3 regions of the Peribacillus sp. FSL K6-1552 genome follow, and region 2 is predicted to be linked to each of the others. Evidence: riboswitches for the same ligand, from Rfam matches in the RefSeq annotation. Region 2 holds a riboswitch; each other region holds the start of a gene.
What was found. Region 2 has a riboswitch for S-adenosylmethionine ahead of NST21_RS07295 (Fur-regulated basic protein FbpA). Riboswitches for the same ligand answer to the same signal wherever they lie in the genome.
Positions count from the first base shown of each region.

Region 1 (2,266 bases), 2.0 Mb from region 2:
TTTACATATAGAGATTTAAAAAAATGAAATGGAAAATCTCATTCCACCAAATGGATATTGCCTTTGGATAACCATATATTAATTTTCATTTCGCAGAACAAAAGGATAGAAAAAGCCGGCTAATCTAAACCAGATATAGTTATTTTACCTGAACTTTGAACAGTTGGATACGACTTAACTAGATTGAATGAGATTGCGGATGAAGAAGCAGAAAAAACGATTACATTCATTTTTTATAACATACGTATACAAGGATGGCAGTGAGTCCATACCGTTCAAAAGGTGCGCAAGTTCTATTCGTATCCGCCGAGTGGCCCAAACCGAGGCTCGATCATTAGGGACCGATATAGGGTCAGCCGTGCCATGGAGAACCAAGCCTACGTTTTAGCATTAAATCGTTCAGGGTCCGATTTTAATAAAATATTTGCCGAACAATCCCTGATTATAGATCCATGGGGGAATATCGTAAGTGAAGCCGGCAAAAGAAAGAACTCCTAACAGGTACCCTGGACCTCTCAAAAGTAACGGAAGCATGTAACAAAACTGAATTCGAAGAACTTCGTGCGGATTATTATTAAATTACCCATTGACAAACTATTTAAAAAGTTGATATTATTTTCCCGAAGATTAAAATTTCAGAAAACATTTACATTTACATTTACTCTTATCAAGAGCAGGCTGAGGGATAAAGGCCCTATGAAGCCCAGCAACCGACTGTAATACCATTGTGAAATGGGGCGGAGTTTCCGCCGGATTATAAATCCACAGGGCACGGTGCTAATTCCACCAGAAAGCAATATTTCTGGAAGATAAGAGGTCCGAAGCTAAAACTTCTGCCTCTTTCTATATGAAAGAGGCTTTTTCATTATTATTTTTATATATTTGGAGGGGAAAATAATGACTTTAAACCATTCGAACTTTGAATTACTGTCAAATGAAACTGCAATAACCCTTGCAAAAAAACTAGGGTTGGTCAAAACAGATGCCACTTTAAAATGTAGAGAGATAGGCGATGGAAACTTAAATTATGTTTTTCATATTACAGACACAGCCACAAAAAAAGGAATTATAATCAAACAAGCGGTTCCTTATGCAAAGGTACTTGGTGAAAGTTGGCCGCTGACCTTAAAAAGGGCTGCAATTGAAGCAAATGCACTTATCCATTTTAAGAGCTATTGTCCCGAATTTGTACCGCAAGTCTATTATTCAGATGAACAGCTTGCTATCACAATCATGGAAGACCTCTCACACTTAAAAATAGCGAGAACAGGCTTAATCGATGGCGATCAATTTCCATTACTATCGAAACATATTGGTGAGTATGTTGCGAAAACGGCATTTTACACATCTGATTTGCATTTAGAACCGTCTGCGAAAAAAGAAGTGGCCCGAAACTTCACGAATCCTGAACTCTGCAAAATTACTGAAGTTTTTGTTTTCACAGATCCTTTTTTTGAAGAACTACCGGGTGAGTATGAAGTAGAATTGACGGATGCTGCCAAAAGCATTTGGAATGATCAAGAAGTAATACTTGAAGTCTCTAAGCTGAAACAAAGCTTTGAAACCGAACAGGAAGCCTTACTTCATGGAGATTTACATACGGGAAGTATATTTGCAAGTGATACCGAAACGAAGATTATTGATCCTGAATTCGCTTTTTATGGACCAGTTGGGTTTGATCTTGGCCAATACACAGCAAACCTTCTATTCCAGGCAGTTACACGTAATCCCGCTGGAAAAGAGGAAATTTTCACACACCTCCAAGAATTTTGGGATACTTTTGAAGAGACATATACTAATCTTTGGAATACCCAAAACAAAAGTCCGTTTCGTCAAGTAAATGGTTATCTATCATATGTGCTCACTAAATTCAGAAAAGATGCATATGGTTTTGCTGGCTGTGAGCTGATTCGGAGAACAATAGGCTTATCTCATGTTGCAGATTTAAATGTTATTGAAGATAAAGAAACAAGAATCGCTGCCAAAACGGCTACATTGAAAATTGGTGCTTTTTTAATTAAAAAAAGGGAAGAATTAGATGTTCCAGCTGTGATTGAAGCATTGAAGCAACATACACTGCCTACTTATTCAACCCTTTAAAAGGAGAACTACATATGACGACGACGACAACAGCCTTACCTTATTCCGTTCAATGGGATGATACTCATATAACTTTATTAAATCAACAGGCCTTACCTACAATTACAGAATTCATTAAACTTTATTCCGTTGAGGATGTATTTGACAGCATTTTGACATTAAAGGT
Region 1 is NZ_JBBOST010000001.1:3,551,561-3,553,826, forward strand. It holds gene NST21_RS16980 (nitrilase-related carbon-nitrogen hydrolase) at 364-498, shown strand; SAM riboswitch class I at 662-816, shown strand; gene mtnK (S-methyl-5-thioribose kinase) at 898-2,100, shown strand; gene mtnA (S-methyl-5-thioribose-1-phosphate isomerase) at 2,115-2,266, shown strand, end outside.
Region 1: another riboswitch for S-adenosylmethionine. It lies ahead of mtnK (S-methyl-5-thioribose kinase); the one in region 2 lies ahead of NST21_RS07295 (Fur-regulated basic protein FbpA).

Region 2 (2,266 bases):
CAAGGATGGTTACTGCAGATACAGAACCTGTTTCAGTGCAATCGAGGCTTAAATGGTTTGAGGAACATCATTCAGAAAAACGACCGCTTTATATTATTACATTCGAAGGAAAAACTGCTGGATGGATGAGTTTTCAATCTTTCTATGGTAGGCCAGCCTATGATTCCACTGCCGAGATCAGCATATATATTGATGATTATTTCCGGGGAAAAGGAATTGGACAAATTTCGATTCAAAAGGCAATTGAAGTGAGTCCAAAATTAGGAGTTAAGACACTACTTGGTTTTATATTTGCTCACAATACACCGAGCATAAGACTGTTTTCTAAATTCGGTTTTGAAGAATGGGCGCATTTACCTCAAGTTGCCGAGCTAGATGGTATTGAACGAGATTTAGTAATCCTTGGTAAGCGTGTTAATATTTGAATTTCATTACTTAAAAGCTATTGCCTTCATTCAGCAGTAGCCTTTTTTAGTTTAAATGAAGGAATCTATTTTAAAGTCACTGACGAAATTTAAAAGTCACTATAAAATTTCTTAAGCAAAAAATATTCTGATTTTCTTTTATTTGTTATAGCATTTAACAGCGAATCCAATTCTTGACTTGCTTGAACAGTTAGAAGGCTTGTAAAACCATAATCAGCTGCCAATTTAATCATTTCCCGTCTCTTTTCTTCTATTCTTTCTACGGTTATCTGTGGGGGCATCTATAGTCACTTCCTATTTATTCAATTTTCTTACACCTTTTATGATAAGGAAATAAGTAGTTAAAATCAACCATATATGGAAATTAAAATGTGTTATTCCACAAAATAAATGTGACAAAAAGCCTATTCTACTCCCTGTTTGTGTCTTTTTTGTGACATTTTATATTCTAGACAAATATAAAAAAGCATTCACTCATGTACACTGCGAATGCTTTAATAATATTCATCAGATTAAATAATATTTTAAGATAGTAAAGTATTTTAAGAACTCTTACTATGTCATCCACTCTGAAGGAGACTCGATATTAGGTCTATTTATAACAATCTTATATTCATCTTCAAGCACTTTTAAAGGAACATCATAAAGATGTCTTTCATCAGAGGTTTTATAAACTCCATTCGCTAATAACTCTTCAATCAGCAATGCCTTCCTCTGTTCAATTCTCTTAAATAATTCTGCCATGTAAATGGCTCCTTTCCTTGTCTTCATCAGCCCGCTTTCATATGAGCTAAATTGTAGTAACAGGTTTCATTTTCACCAAATTATATCTTTTCTATTATGTTACTAAACGTTATTTCACAAAAATAAAAGCCTCTTCTAATTCAAGAAGAGGCTTACAGTTGTCCGTTCGGCTCTTCTTATCTTCCAAGCGTATGCTTGTTGGATGTAGCACAGTTCCCAAAATGGGTCTGCTGCCGAGGTTTCTTTGGGCCAAGTCCCTCCACCTCTCTGGATAAGAATTCAATATATAAATGATGTAGACATGATTTTATCCCAATATTCTTCAAAAGTCAATCACATGGTTCTCCCTTTTTTTGATAGGTATTCTCTATAGACCCCATTCAAATTGGGTTGCAATTTCCTGGCTTTCTGATATGATGTCAGTAATTACATACATTCACACCACTAGGGGAGTCTTTTTAAGACTGAGATGGAATTTGTTCCGGACCCTTTGAACCTGAACCGGATCATACCGGCGGAGGGAAGTGGATGATATCGTCTTAAACACAGGACTTTATCCATCTGCCCCGCTCCGTTTTTCAGGAGCGGTTTTTTTTTTAGATGGAAAAAGTGAATAATTAGACTGCTAGGGGAGCACTTTTGCTGAGAATCAAACCCTTTGCACCTGATCTGGTCATACCAGCGGAGGGAAGCAGGCTGTAAGAAGGAATTTGCTTCTTCCTCGGTAACAGCCGCTTTCTTTCAGAGAGCGGTTTTTTTGTTGATCAGATAGTGTATGCACACTTTACAATTTTAGTAAATTTTAAATTTCAAGGAGGATGTACCATGGAGAATACAAAATTAGAAACCTTCAGTGATAGACTTCATGAACGGGCAAAAGGAATCTGGAAAAGGAACCATACACATCCCTTTGTTCAGGCGATTGGAGATGGGACGCTTTCAGAAAAGAAATTTGCCTATTACCTAAAGCAGGACTATATCTATCTTATGGATTATTCCAAACTCTTTGCGTTAGGAGTCATCAAAGCTCATAATCTCGAAACCATGGCTAAGTTTGCAAGTATTTTGAATGAAACCCTTCAAGTAGAAATGGATAT
Region 2 is NZ_JBBOST010000001.1:1,507,454-1,509,719, reverse strand. It holds gene NST21_RS07305 (GNAT family N-acetyltransferase) at 1-425, shown strand, start outside; gene NST21_RS07300 (aspartyl-phosphate phosphatase Spo0E family protein) at 515-706, opposite strand; gene NST21_RS07295 (Fur-regulated basic protein FbpA) at 981-1,169, opposite strand; SAM riboswitch class I at 1,343-1,447, opposite strand; TPP riboswitch at 1,606-1,709, shown strand; TPP riboswitch at 1,787-1,876, shown strand; gene tenA (thiaminase II) at 1,995-2,266, shown strand, end outside.

Region 3 (2,266 bases), 2.0 Mb from region 2:
TAAGGCGATATATGGCTGATCTTTATTGTAGGGATTGAGTAGTGGATTTGAAGAAGGCAAAAAAATTCGCTCCCTGAAGAGCGACAATGAGGAAATTAATCGTGAAATCAACATATAGGCGACCGATTTTGTTTTTCGACTATATATTGTGTTCATATTCTACCATATTTAATTCTGAAATAGCAACCAAATTACCGAAACTATAGTACGATTTTTCTGAAAATCAGTAATTTTCCACCATTACTCCCGGAAGTAGAAGTTTTTATCTTCTCCGAAATAGTAAAGTAATTAAAATAGATGCAGAATAAAATGAATTTTTAGTATAATGTATTCATATAAGGATGATATAAAGTAAATAGGATTGGAAGATGTTAATTGGAAAATGGAAAAATCGTGTCCCTTCAAGCCGGAAAGCCTAAACAGGAAATGTTTTCGAATGTTAAGATTTTATCAGCTATGGATAAAAAAACTTTGGATAATGTGACCGTAACAAAATCAGGAATAGTTGGAGACGGAGTAGGTAATCTAAAGTTCCATGGAGGCCCTGACCGTGCATTGTGCATTTATCCTTTTGAGCATTACTCATTTTGGAATGAAAAATTCTCTAAACAGCTTGATATCCCTGCTTTTGGTGAGAATTTAACAGTAGCTGGGATGATGGAAACTCAAACGTATATCGGTGATATCTATCAAATAGGTGGGACAATTGTTCAGATCACCCAAGGACGAATTCCTTGCTCGACTATTTCTCACTTTAACCAAGAACCTAAGTTTTTGACATCAGTGATGAAAACAAGTTTTACTGGTTATTTTGCAAAGGTCATTCAAGAAGGAGTTATTAAAAAACAAGATGAAATTGTTTTATTAGATCGACTTCAAGAAAACATCTCAGTATATTATGCAACTGAAGTGATCCTGCATAATCGAGACGGACAGGATGGAGCTCATGCTTTACTTTCTGTAGATTCGTTAGCGGAGGACTGGAAACAAAGGATATTAAAGAGAGTTTAAACTTTGAAGGATGTTTGATCTTAGTAGAAAAGAAAAAAATGACTATCAAACTATTGAAATTGACAGATTATTAATGTAAATTAAATATAAACAAATTTTGAAATGTTAAGAAAACTTTATAAATGGATCTTATCGAGAGAGGTGGAGGGACTGGCCCGAGGAAACCTCAGCAACCAGCTTAGGCAAAGGTGCTAAATCCAGCAAGCAGAGCTTGATAGATGAGGAGAATGTTTCAAAAAACCTTCTTCTTTGAGAAGGTTTTTTTTCTTTTCTCTCATACTCATAGAAAACGACAAAAACAGAATTGTTTTTGAGAGAGGGTGTACATATGGATTTTCGTAAAGAATTGAAAGAAAGAATGCTGGTTGGAGAAGGAGCAATGGGAACATTATTATACTCATATGGAATCGATCAATGTTATGAGGAATTAAACTGCACTAATCCTGATCAAATTGAATCCATTCATCGTGCCTATTTAGAAGCAGGTGCTGATATTCTACAATCGAATACTTACGGAGCTAACTTTAATAAATTGAAACGGCATGGTCTTGAAGATGAAGTAAGCCGAATTAACCGTCAGGGGGTTATCCTTGCTAAAAAAGCTGCAAAAGGCAATGCATTTGTATTTGGTACTATAGGGGCGCAGCGAAGTATCCGTAAATCGGATTTAAGCATGGAAGAAATTAAGCGAGGTTTTCGTGAGCAGCTATATAGTCTGCTTATAGAAAATCCTGATGGGATTCTCCTTGAAACATTTTATGATCTGGAAGAACTTGAAACCGTGTTGCAAATTGCTAAAAAAGAAACGGAATTGCCAATTATTGCAAATGTATCGATGCATGAATTAGGTAATCTTCAAAATGGGATCCATTTAAATGAAGCATTTCAAAAACTCGAGCAATTGGGTGCTGATGTTGTTGGTGTGAATTGCCGTCTAGGTCCACATCATATGATTCGCGCCTTGGAAGAAGTGACTTTGCCAAAGCATGCGGCTATCGCTATCTATCCAAATGCCAGCCTACCGGATTACGTGGATGGAAGACTAGTTTATAAAGCAGTGCCTGAATATTTTGGCTCAAGTGCCCTTGAGCTTCGTGAGCAGGGTGCCACGATAATCGGTGGGTGTTGTGGAACAACACCACTTCATATTCAATCTGTGAAAAATGCGATTGGGAGTTTAGTTCCAGTAGAAGAAAAAATGACGAAAGCCCGTGAAATCGAAATAATTGAAGTGAATCATAGAGAACTGGAACTA
Region 3 is NZ_JBBOST010000001.1:3,516,417-3,518,682, reverse strand. It holds gene NST21_RS16800 (MOSC domain-containing protein) at 376-1,011, shown strand; SAM riboswitch class I at 1,138-1,236, shown strand; gene NST21_RS16795 (bifunctional homocysteine S-methyltransferase/methylenetetrahydrofolate reductase) at 1,340-2,266, shown strand, end outside.
Region 3: another riboswitch for S-adenosylmethionine. It lies ahead of NST21_RS16795 (bifunctional homocysteine S-methyltransferase/methylenetetrahydrofolate reductase); the one in region 2 lies ahead of NST21_RS07295 (Fur-regulated basic protein FbpA).